3 regions of the Streptomyces sp. NPDC032472 genome follow, and region 1 is predicted to be linked to each of the others. Evidence: riboswitches for the same ligand, from Rfam matches in the RefSeq annotation. Region 1 holds a riboswitch; each other region holds the start of a gene.

Region 1 (9,261 bases):
CAACCACGCCGACTTCTCCGCGGACGGCCGCTACTTCATCGTCTCGTGCGAGTTCTCCGGCGAACTCCTCAAGGTCGACACCGAGAAGATGGCGGTCATCGCCAAGCAGAAGCTGCCCTTCGAGGGGGCCATGCCGCAGGACGTCAAGATCTCCCCGGACGGCAGGACCTTCTACGTCGCGGACATGATGGCGCACGGCATGTGGGTGTTCAGCGGAGACGCGTTCGACACGCCCAGGCTGCTGCCCACCGGAAAGGGCTGCCACGGCCTGTACATCAGCCGCGACTCCCGCGAGATGTACATCTCCAACCGCGGCGAGGGCACCATCTCGGTCTTCGACTTCCGGCAGAACAGGCTCACCAAGAAATGGGACCTCCCCAACGGCGGCAGCCCCGACATGGGCGGCGTCTCCGCCGACGGCAAGGTCCTGTGGCTCTCGGGCCGCTACAACTCCGAGGTGTACGCCATCGACACCGCCACCGGCCGGCAGCTGGCCCGCATCCCGGTGGGCAGCGGCCCGCACGGCCTGGCCGTCTACCCGCAGCCCGGCCGGTACTCGCTCGGCCACACCGGCATTTTCCGTTAGCCGGCAGCCGGTCGGGTGAGGACCGGCGGTCGGCCTGCAGCCGGCCGGCAGCGGCGCCCCGGGAGCTCGCACGACCCCCGGGGCGCCGCCGCCTCCTCACCAGGCGACCGGGAGACGCTCCGGCAGCCGCTTGATGAAGCCCGTACGCCAGGTGCGGCTGGGGGCTCTCGCGCTCCAGGTCCAGCCGGCCCGGGTCGGCGAAGGCCTCCGGGTCGAAGTTGGCCCCCTCCAGCAGGACCAGCACGAGCTCGCCCTCCCGGACGAGCCCGTCCCCGACCCGGACGTCGGCCAGCGCGATGCGCGGCAGGCCGTCGCCCACGGACGGGTTCCAGCGCAGCAGCTCCTCGACCGCCTTCCCCATGCGCTCGGGATGCCGGCGCAGGTGGCCGATGAGCTCCGGCCGCTGGAGCAGCGCCAGCACCGCGAGGACCAGGAACGCCGAGGTGGACACCGCGCCCGCCCCGAACAGGGACACCGCGACCGTCGCGAACATCTCGTCGGTCAGGTGCGCCGACTCCGGGTCGGCCTCCCTCAGCCCCGCGAACGTGCCGAGCAGCCCCGTACGCTGCTCGGCGGGCAGCGCGAGCTGCTCCCGCAGCCGGTCGGCGAAGTAGCCGATGTCCTTGTACCAGTTGAGCGCAGAGTCGGCGAACGGCTCGCGTGCGGTCATGAACGCGACGTCCAGCCCCGACATCAGGCGCCGCCGGTCCTCGAACGGCACCCCCAGCACCCGGCAGTGCAGCGCCGCCGAGAAGGGGTCGGCGAACCCCGCCCGGAGGTCTGCGGGCCCGCCCTCGGCCACGAGGGCGTCCACGAGGCCGTGCGCGGCGGCGTGCAGCGCGTCCCGGAGCCCGGGTCGGCGCGGGTTCAGCGCCTTCATCACCGCGCTGCGCAGGCCGGCGCTGTTGATGTTGCCCATGTTGTTGACGAGTTCGGGCGGGATCGTCAGCGCGTACTGGCGCGGCACGCCGGGCCGGGCCGTGTCCTTGAGGCTGAACCGCTCGTCCTCCAGGACCTGCTTGGCCAGCGCGTAGCTGCTCACCAGCCAGGCCGGGTCCCCGGTGAGCGTGCGGACCCGCGCGACCGGCGCCTTCTCCCGCAGCCACGCGCACTCCTCGGGCAGCACGTCGCCGCGGCGCGACAGCGGGAAGTCGAGCAGGGGCTCGGCCCGGTCCCGGCCGGCCTCATGCTGCTCGACGCTCATCGACGCCCCTCTCGGCCTCGGTCCCGGTCTCGCGCCCGGTTCGGGTGCGGGTCCTGTTTCCGGTCCCGGGCTCCGGCTCGGGCCGTACGACGGCGTACGCCTGGTTGCGGGTGGCGCGCAGGCCCCCGCCGCGCCCGAAGAGGACGTCGGTCATCGGCATCCGGACGTGGTAGGCCGCCACGGACGACGGCACGTCGAGAATGCTCGGGGTGTCCACGAAGAACGGGAGTTCGGCCGCCAGGTAGTCGAAACACACCTGCAACTGCTCTGCCGTGAAGGATTCACCCTCCGGCAACTTCGGGCCGATAAAGTGCAGGGCCATCTCCTCGCAGCCCTTGCGGAATTCCGGGCCGGTCTCCAGGAAATGGAGCACGCGCCGGTGCAGTAGTTGGTAGACGGGGTTCGACTGGAAGTCGGAAAGGGCCCGCACGCGGATCCGGGCAGGCGGGTGCCCGGATTCCTCGACGCCCTTGACGATCCGGCGCCGGACCGCCTTGATCTCTTTCGCGGCGCGCCGGGCCGCGTGCTCCGGGCTGTGTCCGAAGGCGGCGAACATGCGGTCCACGTGGAGGTCGGCGTAGACGAAGTCGATCTGCGCGAATCGGGGAGCCGCCCACCGGGCGAGACTGCGGATGCGCTCGGAGCTGAAGTAGCTGTTTCCGGGACTCACCCCGATGAGCACATGGTCGCCGTCTTCCCAGACATGTCGGCAGGTGCGGGTGAAGGGCAGAACTTCGAATGATGCGTCAGTTGTGATCGTCACCTGTGTGATCGCCCTTTATGCCACTTGTCCCTGGGAGCCCTGCGCTCCTGGTGTGGCGGCGATGCCGGTACGTTATGCCGTGACCCCGGAACGCGACAAGTCCAGTTCCGATTTCTTGGGCGGAATTATGTGTTCCGCATTCTGGAGGGGTAATTGAATTTCTTTCTGCCGTCCGAACGGGCCCCGGGGACGGGGCGGCGCCCCACTGGCGCTACCCTGAGCCGGTCAACGAGCACCAAGAAGGGGTGGATCCCAGTGGCGGACATCGAGAGCGCGCGGACGACGTTCGGCCGGTTCGACGTGGACGGCGACGGCTTCGTCACGGCCGACGAGTTCCGGCAGGCCATGGCGGAGATGGGCGACCCGTTCGTCACCGGCCCGGTCGCGGACGCCGTCATCGCCGCCAAGGACACGAACGGCGACGGCCTGATGAGCTTCGACGAGTTCTGGGCCTCCCTGAACAAGTAAGCCCCGTGCGACGCCCCCGTTCCGCCCCTGCCGGGGCGGGACGGGGGCGTCGGCCTGCCCGCGTCGGCCTGCCCGGCCTCGGCCCGGCCGCGTCAGCCCCGTACGTCAGCCCCGTACGTCAGCCCGTCGCGGCGAGCCGGTCCGGCTCCGGGCCGGGCTCCGTCATGTCCTCGACCTCGGCGAGGGCCTCCTCCAGCCATCGCAGCCAGAACGTCTCCAGGCCGGTCCCGCCGTGCAGCACGAGCCGGCGCAGCCTGTCCTCGTCGGAGTCCCGCTCCGGCGGGAAGTCCTTGGCCTCGATGGCCTCGTACACCGCCAGCTGCCTGCGGTGCAGCTCCAGGTGGCGCCGCAGCTCCGCGGCCAGCCCCTGCGGCCCCACGACGGCCGCCGCCCGGATCCGCAGCAGCAACGGATCCCGGATCGCCTTCGGGTCCTGGCTCTCGCCGACCCACCGGGCGAGCTCCGCGCCGCCGGCCGGCAGCACCTCGTACTCCTTCTTCTGCCCCCGTACGGGCACCTCGCCGGGCAGCGCCCGGATCAGCCCGGCCTCCTCCAGCCGGCCGAGCTCCCGGTAGATCTGCTGGTGCGTCGCGGACCAGAAGTATCCGATCGACCTGTCGAACCGCCGGGTCAGCTCCAGCCCCGACGAGGGCTTCTCGAGCAGGGCGGTGAGGATGGCGTGGGGCAGCGACATGCCGTCATCCTAGGGAGCCCCGGGACGGGGGCCGCGGGCACCGGCGCCGGGGCACCAGTCCCGACGCCGCCGGCCCGGGCCGCCCGTCAGTGCCAGGAGGCCAGTGCCTCCGGGGTCTTCGGCCCCGGCGCCTGCGCCCCCAGCAGGTCCCGGGCCCGCAGCAGCGCCGTCACTGCCGGGGCCCACGCCTGGCGCAGGCCCGCCCCCGCCAGGAGCTCCGGGTCCGCCAGCAGCCGCGGCGCCGGGCCGAAGCGGATCCCGGACGGGGTCAGCACCGCCGCGTCATCGGCCCAGCGCACGGCCAGGTCGACGTCGTGCGTGGCCATGACCACCGTCGTCCCGCGCGAGCGGAGCCCGGCCAGGGTGTCCAGCAGCCGTTCCTGGCCCTCGGGGTCGAGGCCGGCCGTCGGCTCGTCCAGGATCAGCACCCGCGGGGCCATCGCCACCGCGCCCGCGATCGCCGCGCGCTTGCGCTGCCCGTACGAGAGCAGGTGCGTCGGGCGGTCCCGCAGCGCCGTGATGTCGAGCGCCGCCAGTGCCGAGTCCACCCGGGCCCGCACCTCGTCCACGGGCAGGCCCAGGTTCATCGGGCCGAAGGACACGTCCTGCTCGACGGAGGCGGCGAACAGCTGGTCGTCCGGGTCCTGGACGACCAGCTGGACCGCGGTGCGCAGCCTGGTCAGGCCCGCCCGGTCGTACGAGACCGGGCTGCCGTCGAGGCGCAGCTCGCCCGAGGCGGGCCGCAGGCCGCCGCTGAGCAGCCGCATCAGCGTGGTCTTGCCGCTGCCGTTGCGGCCCAGCAGGACCAGCGCCCGCCCCTCGGCGATGGCGAAGTCCACACCGCTCAGCACCGCGGGGCCGTCCTCGTACGCGTAGCCGGCGCCGGCCAGTTCCACCATCGGGTTCACAGGTACAAGCCCTTCAGGGTGAGAGTCAGCGCGACCAGGCCGGCCAGCAGGGCCGCCGAGGCCGCGAGGAAGCGCCACGACAGCGCCGCCTCGGGGACGAGGACCCGCAGCGTGCCGTCGTAGCCGCGCCCGGCCAGGCCCGACTGGAGCCGCGCCGCGCGGTCGAAGGCCCGGACGAAGGAGGTCGCGGCGAGCCCGGCGAGGGACCGCCACACCGCCGCCCGGCCCGTGTGCCCCAGGCGGGCCGCCTGGGCGCGCTTGACCCGGTCGAGGGAGTCCAGCAGCAGGAACCCGATCCGGTACATGACCAGGGCCACGTCCACCACGGGCGCGGGGACGCCGGCCCTGGCCAGCCGGGGCAGCACGTCCGAGACGGGGGTGGTGAACGCGAACAGCAGCACGCCGAGCGAGGCCGCCGACGTACGCAGCAGCAGCTCGGCGGCGTGCCGGGGGCCGTCCGGGGCCAGCGAGACGGGTCCCGCCGCCCCGCCCACCGCGAACAGCAGCGGCACCGCCCCGGTGAAGCAGAAGCCGAGCGGGATCCGGAAGGCCCGCCACAGCTGCCGCCCGGCGACCCCGGCCGGACCGAGCAGCACGGCGAGGGTTGCGGCGGCCACCAGGGGGCCGCCGGGCCAGGGCGGCAGGCACACGGCGGTGACCGTCAGGCCGAGCCCCAGCAGGGCCTTCTCCAGCGGGTGGCGGCCGCGCCAGCGACTGCTGTGCGCGGCCACGTCGATCGGCAGCACCGCCTACGACTCCGAGGCCGCGGGGGTGGCTGCGGCATCGGCCGGGGCGGCGGTGGCGGCGGCCGCCGCGGCGGCCGCGCCCTGGCGGCGGCCCTTGCGGACGCCGAAGTAGTACGCGAGCACCCCCGCGCCCAGCGCCGCCTGCAGGGCGAACAGCGCCGACTCCACCTCGGCCGAGGGCGGTTCGTACAGCGGCGAGAACCACGGCTCGTAGTCCGGCTTGAGTTCGGTGATGGCCGCCTCGGCCTGGTTGTCGGCGCCCGCGAACGGCTCCTCCTTCCCCTCGCCGAGCCCCAGCGCGATCGGCAGCACGGCGAGGGCCGCCACCAGGAGCAGCAGCAGTCCGTTGATCTTCGCGTTCCGGCTCATGCCCGTCACACCGTCGCCTTCTGCTCGCTGCGGCCCGCGGTGAGCCTGGCGACGCCCAGCCGGACCAGGTCGGACTTGCTGGACTGCATCAGCAGCCGCATCACCAGGACGGTGAGCAGGCCCTCGCTCACGGCCAGCGGGATCTGCGTGACCGCGAAGATGCCGCCGAACTTGCCGAGCGCGCCGAGGAAGCCGGTGCCCGGGTCCGGGAAGGCCAGCGCCAGCTGCACCGAGGTCACGCAGTAGGTGACCAGGTCGGCGAAGAACGCGCCCAGGAACACCGACACCATCAGCGGGGCGTCGAAGCGCCGCAGCAGCGCGTAGATCCCGTAGCCCGCCCAGGGTCCGGCGATCGCCATGGAGAAGACGTTCGCGCCGAGGGTCGTCAGCCCGCCGTGCGCCAGCAGCAGCGCCTGGAAGAGCAGGGTGATCGTGCCGAGCACCGCCATGATCGGCGGCCGGAACAGGATCGCACCGAGCCCGGTCCCCGTGGGGTGGGAACAACTGCCCGTCACCGAGGGGATCTTCAGGGCGGACAGGACGAAGGTGAACGCTCCGGATGCGCCGAGCAGCAGCGTGCTCTCCGGGTTGGCCTTCACCTCGCGGGTGAGCGCCCGCACGCCGTGGACGACGAAGGGAGCGGACGCGGCGCCCCAGGCGACCGCGTGCCAGGGGGGCAGGAAGCCCTCGGCTATATGCATGAGTGGGAGACCTCTCCAGCACCTCGTGGATGGACAACGCGCCCCGGCCGGTCTCCTGGCTCACGGGTGCTGATGCCCTGGCTCCGCCTTCCCGGGCGATGCGGATCCCCCCGCGCCGCCCAGTGGCTTCCCGCAGGAGTAGAGCCGGACTTCCCGTTCACAGTGGCGAGGGCCGCACCGGTCTTGCACCGGTTTCCCGTACACCAAGGCCCGCTGACCCTATTCGGCCGCATGGACCCGAAACAACCCGGCTTCCGGCCTCCGGCAGCCGCCGCCCGTTCCGCTTGCGGCCGCCGGGCCGCGCCGCGGTGCCCGCGGCGCACGCGAACCGGTGCCCGGGCCACGGAAGTTCCCCGCCTCGGCGCACGACCGGCGCACGTCCCGGCGCCCTTCCGCTCCCGCACCCCGACGGGCCGAGAGGCCCGTACGGCCGCGCCCCGGTGGCGGGGCGGCCCACGGCTGCACAGGCTGTCCCCGTGGCCACCGAACACGACTACTCCGATCTGAGCGCCGTGTACGTCAACTGCACGCTCAAGCGCTCGCCCGAGACCAGCAACACCGAGGGCCTGATCTCCAGGAGCCGCGCCGTCATGGAGTCGGCCGGCGCCCGCACCTCCCTGATCCGCGCCGTCGACCACGACATCGCCACCGGCGTCTGGCCGGACATGACCGAGCACGGCTGGGAGAGCGACCAGTGGCCGGTCCTCTACAGCGAGGTCATGGCCGCCGACATCCTCGTCCTGTGCGGGCCCATCTGGCTCGGCGACAACAGCTCGGTGATGAAGCAGGTCATCGAACGGCTCTACGCCTGCTCCTCGCTCCTGAACGAGCAGGGCCAGTACGCCTACTACGGGCGGGTCGGCGGCGCCATCGTCACCGGCAACGAGGACGGCGTGAAGCACTGCGCCATGAACATCCTCTACAGCCTCCAGCACCTCGGCTACACGATCCCCCCGCAGGCCGACGCCGGCTGGATCGGCGAGGCCGGCCCCGGACCCTCGTACCTCGACCCGGGTTCGGGCGGTCCCGAGAACGACTTCACCAACCGCAACACGACCTTCATGTCGTGGAACCTGATGCACCTGGCGGCCCTGCTCAAGCGCTCCGGCGGCATCCCGGCCCACGGCAACCAGCGCTCCCGATGGGACGCAGGCTGCCGCTTCGACTTCCCCAACCCCGAACACCGCTGACCCGCGGCCACGGGCCGCGGGCGCGGCCGCCCCGGGCCGGTACGCCTGCATCCAGGACTGGTTCGGCAACGGCGGCCCGAGCACCATGCGGATCCGCCCGGCGGCGTGACCGCCGACCGTCTGACCTGACCGCCCGGCGGCGTGACCGCCGGGCGGCCTGCACCGGCCGGTGTCCGCGTCAGCAGCACACGTTGCGGTGCGCGACGTCGAGGACGAACCGCTCGGGCGCGTGCAGCTTGAACGAGGTGAAGGAGGGCTTGCTGTCGAAGGCGGCGCCGAAGGTCACGTACCCCTCGAAGTCGCCGGTCAGCGCCAGGCCCCGCAGCGCCGTCAGGTGGGTCCTGACGAGCGTGGGCCCGCGGTAGCTGCTCCTGCCGTCGTCCAGGTGGGCGGCGGCGGGGTGCAGGCGGATCTGCAGGAAGTACCTCCCGGCCAGCGGGACCGGCTTCCCGGACCCGTCGTGGACCAGCCTCGGGACGCGGGTGACGGTGACGTCGGGCACCCGGCCCTTGAGGTCGATGACGATCCGGTCGTACGAGCAGTGCCCGGCCCACCGGGCATTGACGACGAGCGGGGTCGACGCGGTGGTGCGTGCGGCGCCGGCCGCGGCCGGGACGGCGGCGGTGGAGGCCGGTGCGGCGAGGGTGATCCCGGCGGCGAGCAGGGCCCCCGTGGCCAGGGCCACGGTCTGCCGGCGGCGGAGGTGGTTCATGACGTCCCCCTGTTTCTCCTGAGACGGGGACTGCTGTCACTGCCGAAGACACACCCGGCGCACACATGGTTCCGGCAAATCCAAATAAATCAGACTAACGGGACAGAAGCCCGCTGAGCCCCGCGTCGAGGTCGTAGTGCCGCTGCTCCTCGCCCCGCGGCACCAGTTCGACCAGCCGCCGACACAGCGCCCGCACGTCCTTCGCGCGGGCGGAGACCACGCAGCTGCGGCCGCCGCCCTCGAAGGAGAGGCACACCCGCGGCTCGCTGCCGCGCCGCCCCGGCCACACGCGGATGTCGCCCTCGCCGGTGGCGCGACTCTCGCCGTCGAGCAGCAGGTCCCTGGAGAACACCCACCGGGCGAGGCGCCTGCCGCCGCCCTGGAAGTCGAGGGTGAGCTCGTACGGCCGCTCGCAGCGGTACGTGAAGGCCGCCAGCAGGGGGAGGGGCCGCGCGGCGCCCTCCAGCCGGATCGGAAGGACGCGGTGCTCGATGCCGGTCATGGGCGGTGCGCCTCCTGCGGCGGGGGAGGGGGAACGGAGGGGGCGGAGGGAGTGGAGGCCCCACCCCCGGAAGCTAGTCCACGCGCGCCCCGGACCGCCGGGCCGAAGGTCCCCACTCCGGGGGCCCGTAGGCCCTCTTCCCACAGGCACGCGCACGGGCTCGCCTCCCGGGGGAGAGACGGGCCCGCTGCGTCACCGCACGGCTACGGCAGGGGCCCGAAGGTGAACACCCCGTGCCCGTTGCCCTGTCCGATGACCGTGGCGCCCGCGCCGTTGACCTGGGAGCCGTTGCCCTGGTTCGAGGCCCCGGAGCCGGTGGCCACCTGCTGCGTCGTGGCGGAGTTGCCGGCGTTGCAGCCGGCCACGCCGCCGGCGAAGATCTCGCCGACCGAGGCGTTCGACGCCGTCCCCGCCGCGG
Region 2 (9,261 bases), on a different contig from region 1:
GGCGATGAAGCCGCGCAGGGTCCAGATGGTGAAGGGCAGGACCATCACGAAGTAGATCGCGGTCAGCAGGGCGAGGCTGTTCAGCATCTCCGCATCCCGGGCGATCATGTACATGGCGATGACCATGACCTCCCAGGGGGCCATCTGCGCCATCATCACGCCGAGGACGAGGCCCTTGCGGCCCTTGAACTTCATCCGCGCGATCGCGAAGCTCGCGGCGAGGGCCACGAGCAGGGCCAGCACGACGGCCCCGACGGTGATGACCAGGCTGTTCTGCACGTACGTCCAGAACATCTCGACGCCGGTGGCCTTGGTGAAGTTGTCGAGCGTCGGGGTGAAGACGAAGACCGGGTCCTTGGCGAGGATCTGGCCGGACGGCTTGAAGGCCGAGGAGAACATCCAGTAGACGGGGAAGACGAAGACCAGGGCCACGGCCAGCGCGCCGAGGTTCTTCGCGACGGCTCCCGGGCGGACGGGCCGGCGGGTGCGCAGCTTCTGCGTCCCCGCCTTCGGCTTCTGCACCGGCTCGGCGCAGGACGAGGCGGCGGGGGTGGTCTTCGGCGCGGTGGTGGTGCTCACTGCTCCTCCTCCTGCTTCAGGATCAGGCGGAAGTAGAAGGACATGACGACCACGAGCATCACGATCGTCAGGACGGAGATCGCTGCCGCGAGGGCGTAGTGGCCCTGGCTCTGGCCCTCGACGAAGGCGAAGACGGGCAGGGTCTCGGAGGCGCGGTCGGGGCCGCCGCGGTTCATCGCGTACACCTGGGTGAAGGCCTTGAAGACCCAGATCACCTCAAGGAAGGTGGTGACGAGGAAGAACGGCTTGAGGTTCGGGAAGACCACCTGCCAGAAGGTCTGCCAGCCGTTCGCGCCGTCCATCCGCGCCGCCTCGTACAGCTCCGCGCCGACGGTGGTCAGGCCCGCGTACATGTTGAGGGCGACGAAGGGGACGGAGCCCCAGACCACCAGGACGGTGACGATCACCAGGGTGGACCAGCCGGTCTCGAACCAGTTGTGCTGCTCGTAGCCGGAGAAGCCGAGCGTGCGCATGACCCAGTTCATGACGCCGAACTGCTCGTCGAACAGCCACTGGAAGACGGTGACGGACGCGACGATCGGCATCGCCCAGGCCATCACCAGGGCCATGGACAGCACCAGGCGCATCCACGTGCCGAGGCGGTTCAGCAGGAGGCCGAGCAGGCTGCCGATCACCATGATCAGCGCCACGTTGGCCGCCGTGAAGGCGAAGGTGCGGACGACGACGGTCCAGAAGTGGGAGTCGCCCAGCAGCTGGGTGTAGTTCTCCACCCCGTTGAAGGGCGCCTTGCGCTGGATGAACTCGATCTTGTCGACCTTCTGGAACGACAGGATCACGTTCTTGGCCAGCGGGTACAGCAGCAGTGCGGCCATGCTCAGCACGGCCGGGGCGACCAGCACGTACGGCAGCCAGCCCGAGGGGAGCGACTTTCCGGCCTGGTGCGGTGCGTCCTGTGGAGCGGTCGCCGCCCCCTGGGAGTGCACGGTCATGTCTTGGTTTCCTCGCGGTTGACTGTGGCTCCGTGCGCGACCGGGGCGCGGCGGACGCCGAGGGCGCCTGCCGCACCCACCGGTGCGTTCACTGCCGGTACTGCGGGTGGTGCTGCGGGTGGTGCTTGCGGCGGTGCTTGCGGCGGTGCTGCGGGGCCTTACTTGTTGATGCGGCTCGCGATTTCCTTGTCCGCGTCCGCGCCCGCCTTGGCGGCGTCCTCGCCCTTCAGGACCTTCGTCATGAATTCCTTGATCGGGTTGGGCTCGGTCTCGACGTTCGCCCAGCCCGGGGTCACCGGGGTGATCCGGCCGTTGACGCCGGCCTTGCCCATCGCCTCGGCGAAGGAGCCGGCAGCCGGGGTGAAGTTCGCGGCGGCCTGGTTGGGCAGCGAGGCGCCCTTGCCCTCGGCGGCGTACTTCGTCATCTGGTCCTTGCCGGCGGCCAGGGCCAGCCACTCCTTGGCGAGCTCCTTGTTCTTGGAGCGCTCGGCGACGGCGAGGTTGGAGCCGCCGAGGAAGACGGTGCCGGGCTTGTCGGCGGTCTTGCCCGGGATCGGGAAGTAGCCGAAGTCGGCCTCCTTGCCCGCCTCCTTCAGGGCCTTCTCCGCGCCGCCGGCCTCCCAGCCCAGGCCGATCCAGGACGCAACGCCGCCCTTGGGGACCACGTCGGTGGACTGCTGCGGGGTGGCCTCGTCCTTGTCCTTCGGGGCGGTGGAGTAGGACTGCAGCTTCTTGTAGAAGTCCATGGCGGAGGCCGCCTGCGGGGTGCCGAGCTGGCCCTTCCACTTGCCGCCGTCCTTGACGGCGAGCTCGCCGCCCTCGTCCCAGATCAGGCCGGCGAGGACGTACCAGCTCTGGCCGGGGAGGTAGAGGGGCTGCGTGGACGGGTCGGAGGCCTTCAGCTTGTCCAGGCCGGCGAGCCACTCGTCGCGGGTCTTCGGCGGGGTGACGCCGGCCTTCTCGAAGGCCTTCTTGTCGTAGATGACGACGCGGTTGGCGGCGTACCAGGGGGCGGAGTAGAGCTTGCCCTCGTACTCGGCCGACTCCAGCATGCTCTTCTGCCAGGCGTCGGCGCCGAGCTTGCCCTTGTCCTTGGTCAGGTCGGCCAGGCCGCCGGTGACCGCGTAGCCGGCGGTCTGGGTGTTGCCGAGCTCCAGGACGTCCGGCGGGGTGTTCTCGGAGAGGGCGGTGGTGACCTTCTCCTGGATGCCCTTCCAGGCCTGGACCTCGACCTTGACCGTCACACCGGGGTGCTTGGCCGAGAACTCCTTGTTGACCTCGTCGATCCAGGTCTTGGGCGCGGAACCGTCCATCACCCAGACGGTGATCTCCTTGGCGCCGCCCGCGTCGGTCTTGCCCTTGTCGTCGCCCCCGTTGTCACACGCTGCGACACCGGCCATGATGCCCGCGACACTGACCGCCGCGATGAGCTTGCGCTTCACGCCACCCTCCTCAGGGATGCTGCCTGCAACTTCCCTCGCCCGCCGCGGTGACACCTGTACGAAGTACTGCCCGTGGGGCCGGGATCTGATCCATATTGGTTTAGACCAGTAACCGGGAGCTTGGCCTAGACCTTTAGGGGTGTCAAGGGTCTAATGATCGGGTGCCGGGTCCGTTATCGGACCGACACCTGGGGGAGGGCGGAGGCCCGCCCTCCCACCCGTGTCACCATGTGACCGCACATATCGGAGGAGCCGGTGACGGCAGCGAAACTGGAGTCGGGAAGGCGGGCGGCGATGGCCACCGAAGGGGCGACCACCGAGCCGGAGAGCGGGGCGGCCACTCGCACGGCGCGCGTACCCAAGTACTACCGACTCAAGCGGCACTTGCTCGACATGACGGAAACGCTGCCCCCCGGCACGCCCGTACCGCCCGAGCGCACCCTCGCCGCCGAGTTCGACACCTCCCGCACCACCGTGCGCCAGGCCCTCCAGGAGCTCGTCGTCGAGGGCCGGCTGGAGCGCATCCAGGGCAAGGGCACCTTCGTGGCCAAGCCGAAGGTCTCCCAGCCGCTGCAACTGTCCTCCTACACCGAGGACATGCGGGCCCAGGGCCTGGAGCCCACCTCCCAGCTCCTCGACATCGGCTACGTGACGGCCGACGACACCCTGGCCGGGCTGCTCAAGATCGCCACTGGCGGGCGGGTGCTGCGCATCGAGCGGCTGCGCCTGGCCAGCGGCGAGCCGATGGCCATCGAGACCACCCACCTGTCCGCCAAGCGCTTCCCCGCGCTGCGCCGGTCGCTGGCCAAGTACACGTCCCTCTACACCGCCCTGGCCGAGGTGTACGGGGTCCGCCTCGCCGAGGCCGAGGAGACCATCGAGACCTCCCTGGCCACCCCGCGCGAGGCCGGCCTGCTCGGCACGGACGTCGGCCTGCCGATGCTGATGCTCTCCCGCCACTCCCTGGACGCCGACGGCGAGCCGGTGGAATGGGTCCGCTCGGTGTACCGCGGCGATCGATACAAATTCGTAGCCCGTCTCCAGCGCCCCGCCGTCTGATCCGTAGTTGACTCTCGTTCCGCTATACGGACGGGGGCTTACGTTCACCGGGCGCGCCCCCGTAGATTCCCTGCACTTTCGCAGATGATCAACGAGGGGACGAGGATCATGCCGGAACCGGAAGCAACAGGTACGGAACGGAACGCGGCGAGTTCGGGCACGGACCCGGACTCGCTTTCCGCATCGGGCCGCATGACGCCGAAGTCGGTGGCCGTCTGGGTGCTCGTCGCCCTCGTCGGGGCCATCGGCTGGGGCATGCTGGCGCTCTCGCGCGGCGAGGAGATCTCCGCCGCCTGGCTGCTCGCCGCGGCGCTGGGCTCGTACGCCATCGGCTACCGCTTCTACGCGCGCTTCATCGCCCACCGGGTCCTGAAGGTGGACAAGACGCGGGCCACCCCCGCCGAACGCCTTGACAACGGTGTCGACTTCCACCCCACCGACCGGCGCGTGCTCTTCGGCCACCACTTCGCCGCGGTCGCCGGCGCGGGCCCGCTCGTCGGTCCCGTCCTCGCCGCGCAGATGGGCTATCTGCCGGGCACCATCTGGATCGTCGCGGGCGTGATCTTCGCCGGTGCCGTCCAGGACATGGTGACCCTGTTCTTCTCCACCCGGCGCGACGGGCGCTCGCTCGGCCAGATGGCCCGGGACGAGATCGGCCCCGTGGGCGGAGCCGCCGCCCTGGTCGCCGTGTTCGCCATCATGATCATCCTGCTGGCGGTGCTCGCCCTGGTCATCGTCAACGCGCTGGCGCACTCGCCGTGGGGTGTCTTCTCCATCGGCATGACCATCCCGATCGCCCTGTTCATGGGCTTCTACCTGCGCGTGCTGCGGCCGGGCCGGGTCACCGAGGTCTCGGTCATCGGCGTCGCCCTGCTGCTGCTCGCCATCGTCGCCGGCGGCTGGGTGGCGGAGTCCTCCTTCGCGTCCACCTTCACCCTGGAGAAGGAGACGCTGATCATCTGGATGGTCGCCTACGGCTTCGTCGCCTCGGTGCTGCCGGTGTGGATGCTGCTCGCGCCGCGCGACTACCTCTCCACCTTCATGAAGATCGGCACCATCGCCCTGCTCGCCCTCGGCGTGGTCATCGCCATGCCGACCCTGAAGATGCCCTCGATCACCGACTTCGCCGCCCGCGGCGACGGCCCGGTCTTCGCCGGGTCGATGTTCCCCTTCGTCTTCATCACCATCGCCTGCGGCGCGCTCTCGGGCTTCCACTCCCTGGTCTCCTCGGGCACCACCCCGAAGATGATCCAGAAGGAGACCCAGGTCCGGGTCATCGGCTACGGGGCCATGCTGACGGAGTCCTTCGTCGCCGTCATGGCGATGATCGCGGCCACGATCATCGAGCCCGGGCTGTTCTTCGCGGTGAACTCCCCCGCCGGCGTCGTCGGTGCGACCGTCCAGACCGCCTCGCAGGCGGTCGGCAACTTCGGCTTCGCCATCTCGCCGGAATTCCTCGCGCAGGCCGCGAAGGACGTGGAGGAGGCCACCCTGCTCTCGCGCACGGGCGGGGCGCCGACGTTCGCACTCGGGATGTCGGAGATCTTCTCCTCCGTGCTCGGCGGCTCCGGCATGAAGGCGTTCTGGTACCACTTCGCCATCATGTTCGAGGCCCTGTTCATCCTCACCACGCTCGACGCGGGCACCCGCGTGGGCCGGTTCATGCTCCAGGACACCCTCGGCAACGTGCACAAGTCCTTCAAGGACGTCAGCTGGAAGCCGGGCGTGTGGGTGACGAGCGCGCTCGTCGTCGGCGCCTGGGGCTACTTCCTGTGGGTGGGCGTCAAGGACCCGCTGGGCGGCATCAACCAGCTCTTCCCGCTGTTCGGCATCGCGAACCAGCTGCTCGCGGCCGTGGCCCTGGCCGTCTGCACGACCCTGCTGGTGAAGTCCGGGCGGCTGAAGTGGGCCTGGGTGACCGGGGTCCCGCTCGCGTGGGACGTGGCCGTCACCCTCACCGCGAGCTACCAGAAGATCTTCTCGGACGACGTGAAGGTCGGGTTCTTCGCCCAGCGCGACAAGTACCAGGCCGGCATCGACGCCGGGCAGGTGCTCAAGCCCGCGAAGAACATGGACGAGATGCACACCGTCGTCACCAACGCCACGGTCGACGGGGTGCTGTCGGCGCTGTTCGCGGCGCTGATCATCATCGTGCTCCTGGACGCGGCCCGGACCTGCCTGAAGGCCGTCCGCAACCCGGAGGCGGTCAGCCTGTCGGAGGTCCCGTGGACCGAGTCGAAGATCATCGCCCCGGCCGGGCTCGTCGCGACGCCCGAGGAGCGGGCCGAACTCGCCGCCGGACTGGACTCGGGCGGCGGCCGCGCCAAGGAGCCGGTGGCGTGAGCGGGGTCCGCGGGGCGCTGGCGAAGGCCCGGCACTACGTACGGGAGTTCTCGGGCGAGGCGGCGTACGACCGGTACGTCGCGCACGCCCGCTCCCACGACCCGGCCGCCGAGGTCATGACCCGCCGCGCCTTCGAACGCGCCCGCACGGACGCCCGCGAGGCGGACCCCCGCAAGGGCTTCCGCTGCTGCTGACCCGTCCCGCGTACGAGGAAGGGCCCCGCCGGATGCGGCGGGGCCCTTCTCGCGCACCGGCTCAGCGCACCCAGTCCTTGAGGGGCTCGGTCTGGAGGGTGATGCCGACGGGGTCGGGAAGGGCGATGTCTGTGCCGTAGGGCACGATGTGCACGCTCTCGTAGCGTCGGCCGTTGGGCTGGCTGTAGACGGACACTTCGCACTTGGCCCGGTCGACGAGCAGGTAGACGGGGATGCCCGTCCCGGCGTAGGCGCGGGGCTTCTCGACATGGTCCCGACGCTGCGTGTCCGAGTCCCATGAGGTCACCTCGACAGCCATGAGGATCGGGGCGGGGTCGGCCCAGTCACCCTGACCGACGAAAGCATCCGGGTGCGCCAGTACCGCGTCGGGGAACGCCCGCCCATCCCGGTACTCCTGCGCCTTGATCCCCTGGGCAGGGTGCAGGAACAGATCGGGCCGTGACTGCATGCAGACCTTGAGCAGCCACTGGATGATGCGGCCGTGGTCGCCGTCCGGCATCGCTTTGCTCCTGATGACCCCGTCGATGAACTCCAGCCGTGTCCCCTCCCTCTCGCGAGCGGCTATGCGTGCCACGGCTTCGAAATCCTCGGTCAGCATGTGGGGCCGGTCGGTCATGACGCTCATGCCTCGCTCGCCTTCCTCGACGGTGCTGCTTGCGACGATAGCGCCGGGCGCCGACACGCGTCCGGCAGACTCGGTGGCATGGACATCGACATTCGGGGCGCCCTGCCCGCGGAGTACGGGCGGTTGGGCGAGATCACCGGGCAGGCCTACACGGGGGACGGGCTGCTCGACCAGAACGAGGACGACACCTACCTGAACGTGCTGCGCGACGTCGCGGGCCGGGCCGGCGTCGGGGAGGTGCTGGTCGCCGTCCAGGACGGGCAGGTGCTCGGCGGGGTGACCTTCGCCGCGCCGGGCAGCCCGCTCGCCGACGTCGCCGGGCCGCACGAGGCGGAGTTCCGGATGCTCGCCGTAGCCCCGGAGGCCCGCGGGAAGGGCGTCGGGGAGGCCCTCGTCCGGGCGTGCATCGAGCGGGCGCGGGCCCTCGAAGGGGTCACCGCGCTCGTGCTGTCGACCCAGCCGGCGATGCTCGGCGCCCAGCGGATCTACGCCCGCCTGGGCTTCGTCCGCACCCCGGAACTGGACTGGTCGCCGATCCCCGCACTCACGCTGCTCACCTACCGGCTGGAGCTGTAACACCACGCTCAGCAAGGGCCCGACACAACATCTAGGGGGTCGCGCAGACAGGCCCCCCCACATGTATGCTCATCCTCGCTGTCGACGCAGGGGAATCCGGTGCGAATCCGGAACTGTCCCGCAACGGTATGAAGTACACCCCCATCGGTGTCACCGAAGTCCGAGGACCTGCCGACGGTGCACCCGGATCGACCGACCCGGGTGCCGACCACGTCCGGGCCCCGCGGTTGGGCCGGTGGACGCCGCGCGGTGCTGCCCTGGCGGGCCCCTGCCCGCGTGCGCCCGCTCGCTCCCCCGCCGCCGGTGTCCCGGAGCCGAGCGAGGGAGAGCTCCCCCCGTGACCATCGCGCCTTCCGCACCGCGCGCCGAGTCCGACCCGTCCGACAACGGAACCGAGGGCGGGGGCCCCGGGGCCGCGCTTCTGCGTACCCTCACCGAGCTGACCGCCGACCTCCCCGACACCGACCCCGGCCGGGTCGCCGCCGCCGCACTGCGCGGCCGCAGCGCCGACGCCGATGAGGCGGAGCTGCGCGGGCTGGCCACGGAGGCGGCCGCAGGCCTGATCTCCGAAGACCCGGCGTACTCCCGCCTGGCCGCCCGGCTGCTGACGCTCGCCGTCGCCGAGGAGGCCGCGGGCCAGGGGGCCACCTCCTTCTCCGCCTCCGTCGAGGTCGGCCACCGCGAGGGCCTGATCGCCGACCGCACCGCCGAGTTCGTCCGCCTGCACGCGGCCCGCCTCGACGCGCTGGTCGAGCACACCCTCGCCGAGGGCGCCGACGACCGCTTCGGCTTCTTCGGCCTGCGCACCCTGCACAGCCGCTACCTGCTGCGCCACCCGATCACCCGCCAGGTCATCGAGACCCCGCAGCACTTCATGCTGCGCGTGGCCTGCGGCCTCGCCGAGAACGACAGCATCGAGGCGGTCGAGGAAGTCGCCTCGCTGTACCGGCTGATGAGCCGCCTGGACTACCTGCCGTCCTCCCCCACGCTGTTCAACTCCGGCACCCGCCACCCGCAGATGTCGTCCTGCTACCTGCTGGACTCCCCGCTGGACGAGCTCGACTCGATCTACGACCGCTACCACCAGGTCGCGCGCCTGTCGAAGCACGCCGGCGGCATCGGCCTGTCGTACTCGCGCATCCGTGCCCGCGGCTCGCTGATCCGCGGCACCAACGGCCACTCCAACGGCATCGTCCCGTTCCTGAAGACCCTCGACGCCTCGGTCGCCGCCGTGAACCAGGGCGGCCGCCGCAAGGGCGCCGCCGCCGTGTACCTGGAGACCTGGCACGCGGACATCGAGGAGTTCCTGGAGCTGCGCGACAACACCGGTGAGGACGCCCGGCGTACGCACAACCTGAACCTGGCGCACTGGATCCCGGACGAGTTCATGCGCCGCGTGAACGCCGACGGCGAGTGGTCGCTGTTCTCCCCGGCCGATGTGCCCGAGCTGGTCGACCTGTACGGCGAGGAGT
Region 3 (9,261 bases), on a different contig from region 1:
ATGAGCAAGCACGTCCTGGCCCAGAACCAGTACGGCAAGGCCGAGAACCGCATCGTCAAGGTCACCCGCAAGGGCAGCGACGGCTCCTGGCACGAGATCCGCGACCTCAACGTCTCGGTCGCGCTGCGCGGCGAGTTCCGCGACGTCCACCTCACCGGCGACAACACCAACTGCCTGCCGACCGACACCACCAAGAACACGGTGTACGCCTTCGGCAAGGAGCACGGCATCGAGTCGCCCGAGGCCTTCGGCATCCTGCTGGCCAAGCACTTCGTCTCCTCGCAGGCGCCGATCCGCGAGGCGCAGATCCGCATCGAGGAGTTCGCCTGGGAGCGGATCCCGGTGCCCACGCGCAAGGAGCAGCACTCCTTCGTCCGCAAGGGCCAGGAGGTGCGCACCGCGCAGATCACCTACAGCGAGACCACCGGCCTGCAGGTCATCTCCGGCCTGAAGGACCTGACCGTGATGAACTCGACGAACTCCGAGTTCCACGGCTACATCAAGGACAAGTACACGACGCTCAAGGAGGCGTACGACCGCATCCTGGCGACCAAGGTCACCGCGCGCTGGGCGCACTCGGCGCTGGCCGGCGACGACGCCGCCTTCGACTGGGACCGGTCGTACAAGAAGGTCCGCAAGCACATGCTGGAGGCCTTCGCCGAGACGTACTCGTACTCGCTCCAGCAGACGCTGAACCAGATGGCCGAGCGGGTGCTCGACAACTGCCCGCGGGTCAACGAGGTGCGCCTGAACCTCCCCAACAAGCACCACTTCCTGGTGGACCTGGAACCGTTCGGCCTCAAGAACGACAACGAGGTCTACTTCGCGGCGGACCGCATGTACGGCCTCATCGAGGGCACCGTCCACCGCGACGGCGTACAGCCGGTCATCGCGACGAGCGACTGGATCGTGGCCTAGGAGTCCGTGGACGGCGGCCCGGCGGCCCCGGACGGCAGCCCGGCGTCCGCCTCCGGTTCGCCGAGCCGGAGGTTCCAGCGCCCGGCGCGCCCGGTGAGCGTGGTGACGTGGCCGGGCCGGACGTCGAGCCGCCAGAACGCCGCGGCCGGCAGGTCCAGGGCGTGCACCACGGCGGCCCGTACGACGGCCTGTTCGACGACCGCGCGGTGCGTGCCGGGGGCCAGGCCGGCCAGTTCGGCGCCGACGCGGGCGGTCAGTGCGGCGAGGGACTCCCCGCCGGGCGGCGCGTACGCGGGATCGGTCAGCCAGCGCCGGACGCCGTCGGGGTCCTCGGCGGCGACCTCGTCCAGGGGCCGGCCCGCCCAGCGGCCGGTGTCCTGGCCGCGCAGGCCCTCGTATCCGGGGCAGGGGGCACCGTGACCGAATCTCGCCCGTCGAACGGAGTCGTCGAACGGCGCTGTGACGAACCGAACTCGTACGACGCCGCTCTTCATAAAGGGAGCATAAGCGGGGTACCGTCTCGGACGACAACCAAACAAGACGACGGTACGACGGAAGCCGGTGGAAATCCGGCACGGTCGCGCCACTGTGAACCCGCCCGCGAGGGAGGGAAGTCAGACCCGTCACCGTCGTTGCGAGCACCACTGACCGGGACGCGTGTTCCCTCTGGAGGTACCTGCCATGGCCAACCCCGCCGTGCCCGCTTCGGCCCCTGCCGTTGCCCCGATCTCGCTCTCCGCGCTCGCCCCGTGGGCGGTCTTCGCCGGCATCCTGATGCTCGTGCTGCTCTACCTCGTCGGTGCCGAACAGGGCGCCACCGCCCTCTTCGAGGGCGACACCGTCCACGAGTGGATGCACGACGGCCGCCACCTGCTCGGTTTCCCCTGCCACTGATCCGCTGATCCGCTGATCCCCGCGATCTGCAAGGGAAGCCCATGAACCCCATTTCCCCCCGCGTCCTGCTGGTGCGGGGCATGCTCGCCGGCCTGTTCGCCGGTGCCGCCGCGTTCCTCGTCGCGTACGTCCTCGGCGAGTCCAAGGTCGACGCGGCCATCGCCCTCGAGGAGGCCGCCTCCGCCGGGCACGACCACGCCGAGGAGGGCCCGGTCAGCCGGGCCCTGCAGGCCACGGCCGGCCTCGGCACCGGCACGCTGCTGTACGGCGTCGCGTTCGGCGGCATCGCCGCCCTCGTCTTCTGCTACGCCCTCGGCCGCATCGGCCGCTTCGGCCCGCGGGCCACGGCGGCCCTCGTCGCCGGCGGCCTGTTCGTCACCCTGAACCTGGTGCCGTTCCTCAAGTACCCCTCCAACCCGCCGGCCGTCGGCGACCCCGACACCGTCGTCACCAGGACCACGCTCTTCGTGCTGATGATCGCGCTGAGCGTGCTGCTGGGCGTGGGTGCGCTGATCCTGGGCCGCCGCCTGGCGCCCGGGATGGGCAACTGGAACGCCTCGGTCGTCGCCTCGCTGGCCTTCGTCGCGGCGGTCGGGATCGCGTACGCGTTCCTGCCGGCCGTCAACGAGGTCCCCGAGGACTTCCCGGCCACCCTCATCTGGCAGTTCCGCCTCGCGACCCTGGGCATCCAGACCGCGATGTGGACGACTTTCGGCCTGGCCTTCGGTTTTCTTGCCGAACGGGCCCTTGTCCCCGCCGCCGCCCCCAAGGAGGCTGTTCAGCTGACGAGTTGACCAGTGAGGGGCCGGTGATACATGCAGACGGCGATCTGCCGGACGGCGTTCTGCCGATGGCGCGGATGGACCGGTGCGGTCCCGTTCTGGCTCAACTCCGTCGTCCTGGTCCTGGCCCCTTTCACCGCCGTCACGCTGCTGGCCCAGATCGGCATCATCGCGGCCCTGGCCGCGGTCGGCGGCCTGGTCCGCCATCTCTGGTACGGCGACTACGGCCACCCGGCCATCCACCTCGCCGCCGCCCTCATGGGGGCGGCGGCGGTGGCGTTCGTGGTGGTCTGAACGGCCGGGTCCACGGCCCCGTCCACCGTCGGGCGTGTGACGCAACGTCAGTCCCCGGCGTTGTCAAGGGTGCCGAGGGGCCGGGACGGAGTCCACTGCTCTGAGGAGGACCGGCCGCCGGAGCCGGTGCATCGGACCGGGAGGACATTCCATGCTCCGCGCCAAGTGGGTGGTCGGCGTGCTGACGGCGGTTCTGCTGGGCACCGGGATAGGGCTGCTGCGGGGAACCGAGGGCGCTCTGGTCGCGCCTGCCGGCGCCGCCGACGCCCTGCCGTCCCGGGCCCTGGGGCTGTCCGGGCACCGGCGGCTCGTCGAGCAGCTGGAGCAGGCGGGGCGGCACACGTCGGGGAAGGGGTCGCGTCCCTCCCGAGCCGCGGCCATCACCCCGCTGCGGGCCGCACGGCCGCTGCGGCTGCACATCCCCAGCCTGGGCGAGGACCTGCCGTTCGGCGAGCCCGGCGACCCGGGCGGCGCGGCGGCCGGTGAGGGCGAGGAGGCCGCCTGGGAGGCCGGCAGCCCGGCTCCGGGCGCGGCGGGCACGGCCGTGGTCGGCGCGGAGGACCTGCGGCTCGCCGAGCTGCGGCGGGGACTGACCGTCGAGATCGCGCGGGCCGACGGCCGTACCGCGGTCTTCACCGTGGACGCGGTCTCGCCGGCCGGGGTCACCGGTCGCGGGCAGCGGCCCGGGCGGGCCCGCCTCAGGCTGGTCAGCGGTGAGACCACGGTCCTGGCCCGGCTGACCGGCCAGCGCCGCACCGGGCACAGCGCCGACTGAGCACGGCGGGCCGGGCCGGGCGGCGCACCGTACGGGCCCGTGTCGGCCGGGCCCGTGTCGGCCGGGCTGCGGTCCCGTGTCATCCGTGGGGGGTGTCTTCCTCCCCCGGTCGGGGGCTTCTGCAGCCGGGGCGGAGAGTCCGCCGTTCTGTCGGGGCAGACCCCCCGCATGAGCGGGACACGGCATGCGCGGACGGCGGTGACCAGGGCCCTCGCGGCCGCCTGTGTCGCGCTGCTGTGCCTGTTCGCGGCCGGTCCCGCCGCCGCGTCCGCGGCCTGCGAGGCGGATGCGGTCCGGCATTCCGCCTCCGGGTCGCCGGGCGAGCCCGGGGCACCCGCCGAGCGGGAGTCCGATCCGGCCGCGGAGCCCGAGGCACGGGCCGCGGTACGGCCGGTGGTCCGGGGGCTGCCCGGTATCCGGCAGCTGCTGCGGGTGTTCCACGTGAAACACCGCGGCCCCGCGGCGGCTGCCGTCGTGGGTGCGGCGGAAGGGCCGGCGCCGGCCGGGGAGACGGTGCGGAGCGTGGTGCTGCGCTGCTGAGCGGGCCGAGCAGCAGCGCATCCCCCGTACTCCCCCGAACCACCGTGAGGTTCCGGCATGCCCATCGACCCGTTCGCCGCGCTGAACGCCATGCTCCGCGCCGAGGCCGTCCGCTCCACCCCGCCGCCGAGGCGGGAGCCGTCCACGCGGGAGATGCCCGCGCACGAGACCCCGGGCGCGCGGCCGACCGAGCCCGAGGAGGCCGCGGTCCGCGGTACCGCGTCCGAGGACTGACGTACAGGCAGGACTGACGTACAGGCAGGACTTGACTGAGGTACAGCCAGGACAGGAAACGGGGCGCCGCCCCCGTGCCGTCGGCGACGGTCACGGGGTGCGGCGCCCGCGCTGGGGTCTGCGTCTGCGCCTGCGCCTGCGCCCGTGCTCAGGGTTCGCGGGTGTGGTAGCGGTAGAACGCCACGACGCCGACGGCGGCACCGGTGATGAGACCGATCCAGCTGGAGCGGAGGATCGAGTGGTCGGTGAGGCTGTTGAGGTAGCCGACGGCGATCCCGCCGAACACGCCGTACGCGGCGGCGCGCGTCTCCTGCTTCATGCGGGGGCCGACGCGGGCGAGGGTGAGCATGATCCCGGCGAAGAGCACGCCGCAGAGGATCCCGTAGAAGACGTTGCCCGCGTCGACGGGGCCCTGCTGCCGGTTGAGGAAGGCCGCCCAGACCCCGTAGACGAGGCCGAGGAGCACCGCGCGCGTCAGCGCGCCCGTGTCCGCGTGCCGTGTGGCCGCCATCTGCCGGTGGTGCCGCCCGTGGGCGGCAGGTGCCGCATGTGCCATGACGGGGCTCCTCTCTCCCACCCACCAGGGCACACCCGGCGCCCCCGGGCGGCAAGTGGATCAGGCGGCGCGCACGGCGACGGCGTCGACCTCGAAGAGCATCCCGGGCAGGGCGAGCGAGGCCACCTCGGCCCGGGTCATGGCGTGTGCGATCGCGCACTCGGGGCCGTTGTCGACGGCAGGGCCCCGGTGGCGGATCTCGGCGCACCGTGCAAGGAAGGGAAAGCCCGCCGCCGATCGCCGCCGCGCGCCCTGCGCCACCCGACCGCACCAACCCCGCTCGCGCCGGCCGTCGCCGCGGATTCCCCTGGTGACGTGCGCACCTACCTGTCGGCGGTCCTCATCGTGCTCGTGGCGCTCCTCGTGCCCGCGAGCGCCGTCGCGTACTGGGCCGACCGCGAGCTGGGCGACGCCGACCGCTACACCGCCGCCATGTCCCCGCTGGCCTCCGACCCGGCCGTCCAGGAGGTCGTCGTCACACAGGCCGCCCGGGCCCTGTCCGGGGAGATCGACGCCGGCCCGTTCCAGGGCGCGGTCGACGCCCTGCTCGGCGAGGCGCTGCGCTCCTTCGTCGGCACCCCGGCCTACCGCACCGCCTGGGACGCGGCGAACCGGGCCGCGCACGCCGCGTTCTTCCAGGCGCTCACCACCGGCCACGGAGACGCCGTCACCCTCGACCTCGCGCCCGTCATCGCGCAGGTCAAGGCGGAACTCGTCGCCGACGGCACGCCGTTCGCGGACCGGATCCCGGTGACCCACGTCCAGGTGAAGGTCATGGAGTACGACAACCTCGGCGCGCTCCGGAAGGAGTTCCGCATGCTGGAGATCGCGGGGGTCTGGCTGCCGGTGCTGACCGTGGTGCTGGCCGCGGCGGCGATCGCCGTCGCGGTCCACCGCCGCCGGGCGGTGGCCGCCACCGGCCTCGGGCTCGCCGTCGGCGCCGTCCTGCTGTGGATCGCGGTCGTGGTGTGCCGCCGGCTCACCCTGGACGACCTGCCGGACGACGTCGACCGCTCTGCCGCGGGTGCGGTGTACGACGCGCTGACCGCGTTCCTGCGCACCACCGCGTGGGTCGTGCTGGCCATCGGGCTGGCGGCCGCACTGGCCGCATGGGTGACAGGCCGGGTGCGCCGCACGCCCTGAGCGCCGTACCCCATAAGCTCGGAAGGTACCAAGCACGCAGAACAGCCCAGAGAACCCAGAAGCCCCCAAGAAGCCAGAACCGTACAGAAGAACCGAAGACCCGACTCGCGAGCGGCGGCACGGAAGCGGAATGAGCACCGAACGCACCGACCACATACCGTCCGGGCGGGCCCGGCCGCACCCGCTGGCCCCGCCGGCCTGGCTGCTCAAGGGGCTGCGCCCGACCTCCGACCCGATCCCCTGGGCGGCTGTCGCACGCGCGGGAATCGCCATGGCGGCCCCGCTGGCCGTCGGCTTCGCCCTCGACGAACCGGAGTACGGGGCCCTCGTCTCGATGGGCGCCCTGTCGGGCGTCATCGCCGACACCGCGGACGCCTACCGGATGCGGATCCTGAACATCGCCGTGCCGCAGTTGTTCGGTGCGGTGGGAGTCGCCCTGGGCACCCTGGTGTTCGGACACGGCTGGCTCGCCGTCGGTGTGCTCACCCTGATCGCGCTGGTCTCCGGGATGATCTCCTCGATCGGCACGGTCGCCTCCGTCTCCGGGCTGCTGCTCCTGCTCAACGCCGTCGTCGGCGCGGGCCTGCCGCTGCCGCGGCCCTGGTGGACCGCCCCGCTGCTGCTCGCCGCGGGCGGGCTGTTCGTGCTGCTGCTGAGCCTGCTGGGCTGGCCGCTGCGCGGCCGGCAGCCCGAGCGCACCGCGGTCGCCGCGACCTACCGGGCCCTCGCCGACGCCCTGGAAGCCGCCGGCGGGCCCGACTACGACGAGCGCCGCCGCCAGGTCACCCAGAGCCTGAACCAGGCGTACGACCTGATCCTGGGCCGGCGCGCCCGCGTCCACGGCTACAGCCCCGCCCTGGTGCGCATGCTCGCCCAGCTCAACGTGGTGATCCCGCTGGTCGAGGCCGCGCCCGCGGCGCACCTGCGGGGCCGGCCGCTGCCGCCCGCGATCCCGGCCGCCGTACGGGACCTTGCGCAGGCCGTCGAGGAGGGCCGCACCCGGGCGCCCGTGCTGGAGCTGCCCGCACCGCACAGCCCCGCCGAACGGGCCCTGGACGCGGCCCTGCGGCATGCGGCGACGGTCGTGCACCTGCCCGACCCGAAGCTCCCGGACGTCGACGACCGCCTCGGCCGGCCCGCCGCCCTGCACGTGCGGGCCCGGCGGGCCGTGCGCGACATGATGCTGTCCGGGGCCTCCTGGCGGTACGGGCTGCGGCTCGCCCTGTGCATCGGGCTCGCCCAGGCGCTGGTCTCGCTGGTGCCGCTGGAGCGCTCGTACTGGGTCGCGCTGACCGTCACCTTCGTCCTCAAGCCCGACTTCGGCTCGGTGTTCTCCCGGGCCGTGCTGCGCGCGCTGGGCACCGCCGGCGGGCTGGTCATCGCCGCGGCCGTGCTCGCCGAGGTGCCGCGCGGCTGGTGGGACGTGCCCGTGATGGTGGTGCTCGCCGGGCTGGTCCCCGCGTTCTCCGCGAAGGGGTACGCCTTCCAGACGGCCGCGATCACCCCGGTCATCCTGCTGCTGTCGGACCTCCTCAACCACCAGGGCTTCGACCTGATCCGGCCCCGGCTGCTCGACAGCCTGATCGGCTGTGCCATCGCCCTGGTCGCCGGCTACCTGCTGTGGCCCGAGAGCTGGCACACCCGCGTCGGCGACCGGCTCGCCGACTCCGTCGACGACGCGGCCCGCTACGTGGAACGGGCCTTCGGCCCGCTGCCGGACACCGACACCGCGCTGAGGGCCGCGCGCACCGCCCGGCTCCAGGCCCGGCGGCGCATCTACCGGGACCTGTCGGGGGTGCGCAGCGAGTTCCAGCGGGCACTGACCGAGCCGCCGCCGACCGGGGCGCGGGCCGCCGCCTGGTGGCCGCTGGTCGTCGCCGTCGAGCGGGTCGTGGACGCCACCACCGCCGCCCGCGTCCGCGTCGACCACGGGGCACCCCCGCCCGGCGCCGAGGAGGTGTCGGCGCTCACCACCGATCTGCGGGCCCTGGCCGAGTGCGTGCGCACCGCCCGGACTCCCGACCGGCTGCGGGCCCGGGCGACGCGGGCCGGGGACGAGGCCTCCGTACTGGGCCCGGTCCGCCAGGAGGTCGCCGCCGCCCGCGGGATCGCCACCGAGCAGTGACCGGAAGGGCGGGCGGCTCGGCGTGGCGGCGTGGCGGCGTGGCGGCGTGGCGGCGTGGCGGCGTCCCCCGAACGGTCCTGTGCCCGGGCCGCACCGGCCCCGCCGGGGGAGCATCGGGGCATGAGGCCCCTCCTCCCGCGCGGCCTGCGCCACCGCGCTGCGGCCGCCCCCGTCCTCGCCGCCCTCCTGGCGGCCACGGCCGGGTGCGCCGACGTGGAGGGGCTGCGCAACGACGGCGACCTCGGTACTGCGCACGCCCCGCAGACCCTGTGGAAGAACCTCCACCCGGAACCGCCCGGCCCGGACGAACAGCCCGGCGCCGCCGCCGTGGTCCCCGGGCTGCCCAAGGCGCCGGGGCCGAGCATGCGGGGCGTTAACGCGCTGGAGGTCGTACGGGCCGACGTCACCGCCGCCACCCGGCAGGACGGCGGCACCGGGCGCCTCGTCGACCCGCGGGCCGTGCAGCGGCTCGCGCTCTGTACACAGTCTGTGGACGGCGGCCCGAAGTGCCCGGTCCGGCCGCCGGTCCTGCACGACGTGACGGGCAACGGCCGGGAGGAGCTGATCACCGCCCTGGACCTCGACGGCCGCGTCAGCGAACTGCGCGTCTACACCGTCCGCGACGACGGCTCGATCACCCGGATCCTGTCCCGGCGCGGGGTGCTGGAGGGCGTGGAGGTGGCCGCCGAGCACCTGGCCGTGCGCGAACCGACCTCGAACCCGAAGAAGGTCTCCGTCGCCGACTACGTGTGGGACCCCGAGGCCGGGATCATGAACCTGTCCGAGCTCAGCCTCGACGAGTGCCCCACCCTGAAGACCGGCTCCACCCCGTGCGCCGCGAGCAGGGGCTGAAGGGGCGCGGCCGCCATGCGGGTGACGAGCAGTCTGCGCTGGAAGATCGCCCTGACCACCACCGCCGTGTGCTGCGCCGTGGCCGCCGCCCTCGGCATCCTCGTGCACGACGTGGTCGCCCGGCAGGTCGTCGGCGAGGTCCGCAAGG

What was found. Region 1 has a riboswitch for cobalamin ahead of AB0F11_RS00410 (energy-coupling factor ABC transporter permease). Riboswitches for the same ligand answer to the same signal wherever they lie in the genome.
Region 2: linked by a shared signal. The riboswitch ahead of AB0F11_RS12560 (ribonucleoside-diphosphate reductase subunit alpha) and the one ahead of AB0F11_RS00410 (energy-coupling factor ABC transporter permease) in region 1 are both predicted to bind cobalamin.
Region 3: linked by a shared signal. The riboswitch ahead of AB0F11_RS02925 (CbtB domain-containing protein) and the one ahead of AB0F11_RS00410 (energy-coupling factor ABC transporter permease) in region 1 are both predicted to bind cobalamin.

The regions. Positions count from the first base shown of each region.
Region 1 is NZ_JBEZVK010000001.1:95,632-104,892, forward strand. It holds gene AB0F11_RS00370 (hypothetical protein) at 1-586, shown strand, start outside; partial or broken gene AB0F11_RS00375 (cytochrome P450) at 816-1,790, opposite strand; gene AB0F11_RS00380 (tRNA-dependent cyclodipeptide synthase) at 1,771-2,553, opposite strand; gene AB0F11_RS00385 (EF-hand domain-containing protein) at 2,809-3,021, shown strand; gene AB0F11_RS00390 (PadR family transcriptional regulator) at 3,140-3,715, opposite strand; gene AB0F11_RS00395 (ATP-binding cassette domain-containing protein) at 3,802-4,614, opposite strand; gene cbiQ (cobalt ECF transporter T component CbiQ) at 4,620-5,369, opposite strand; gene AB0F11_RS00405 (energy-coupling factor ABC transporter substrate-binding protein) at 5,373-5,738, opposite strand; gene AB0F11_RS00410 (energy-coupling factor ABC transporter permease) at 5,744-6,439, opposite strand; cobalamin riboswitch at 6,467-6,686, opposite strand; gene AB0F11_RS00415 (flavodoxin family protein) at 6,916-7,629, shown strand; gene AB0F11_RS00420 (hypothetical protein) at 7,808-8,341, opposite strand; gene AB0F11_RS00425 (SsgA family sporulation/cell division regulator) at 8,436-8,843, opposite strand; gene AB0F11_RS00430 (hypothetical protein) at 9,047-9,261, opposite strand, start outside.
Region 2 is NZ_JBEZVK010000015.1:97,930-107,190, reverse strand. It holds gene AB0F11_RS12600 (carbohydrate ABC transporter permease) at 1-492, opposite strand, end outside; gene AB0F11_RS12595 (sugar ABC transporter permease) at 576-1,529, opposite strand; gene AB0F11_RS12590 (extracellular solute-binding protein) at 1,688-2,971, opposite strand; gene AB0F11_RS12585 (GntR family transcriptional regulator) at 3,266-4,030, shown strand; gene AB0F11_RS12580 (carbon starvation CstA family protein) at 4,223-6,373, shown strand; gene AB0F11_RS12575 (YbdD/YjiX family protein) at 6,370-6,567, shown strand; gene AB0F11_RS12570 (Uma2 family endonuclease) at 6,629-7,213, opposite strand; gene AB0F11_RS12565 (GNAT family N-acetyltransferase) at 7,292-7,789, shown strand; cobalamin riboswitch at 7,849-7,980, shown strand; gene AB0F11_RS12560 (ribonucleoside-diphosphate reductase subunit alpha) at 8,127-9,261, shown strand, end outside.
Region 3 is NZ_JBEZVK010000003.1:146,952-156,212, forward strand. It holds gene pucL (factor-independent urate hydroxylase) at 1-918, shown strand; gene AB0F11_RS02920 (histidine phosphatase family protein) at 915-1,412, opposite strand; cobalamin riboswitch at 1,427-1,561, shown strand; gene AB0F11_RS02925 (CbtB domain-containing protein) at 1,600-1,812, shown strand; gene AB0F11_RS02930 (CbtA family protein) at 1,854-2,606, shown strand; gene AB0F11_RS02935 (hypothetical protein) at 2,628-2,888, shown strand; gene AB0F11_RS02940 (hypothetical protein) at 3,040-3,663, shown strand; gene AB0F11_RS02945 (hypothetical protein) at 3,832-4,203, shown strand; gene AB0F11_RS02950 (hypothetical protein) at 4,261-4,437, shown strand; gene AB0F11_RS02955 (hypothetical protein) at 4,586-4,993, opposite strand; gene AB0F11_RS02960 (hypothetical protein) at 5,054-5,254, opposite strand; gene AB0F11_RS02965 (hypothetical protein) at 5,309-6,136, shown strand; gene AB0F11_RS02970 (FUSC family protein) at 6,267-8,261, shown strand; gene AB0F11_RS02975 (hypothetical protein) at 8,382-9,113, shown strand; gene AB0F11_RS02980 (HAMP domain-containing sensor histidine kinase) at 9,129-9,261, shown strand, end outside.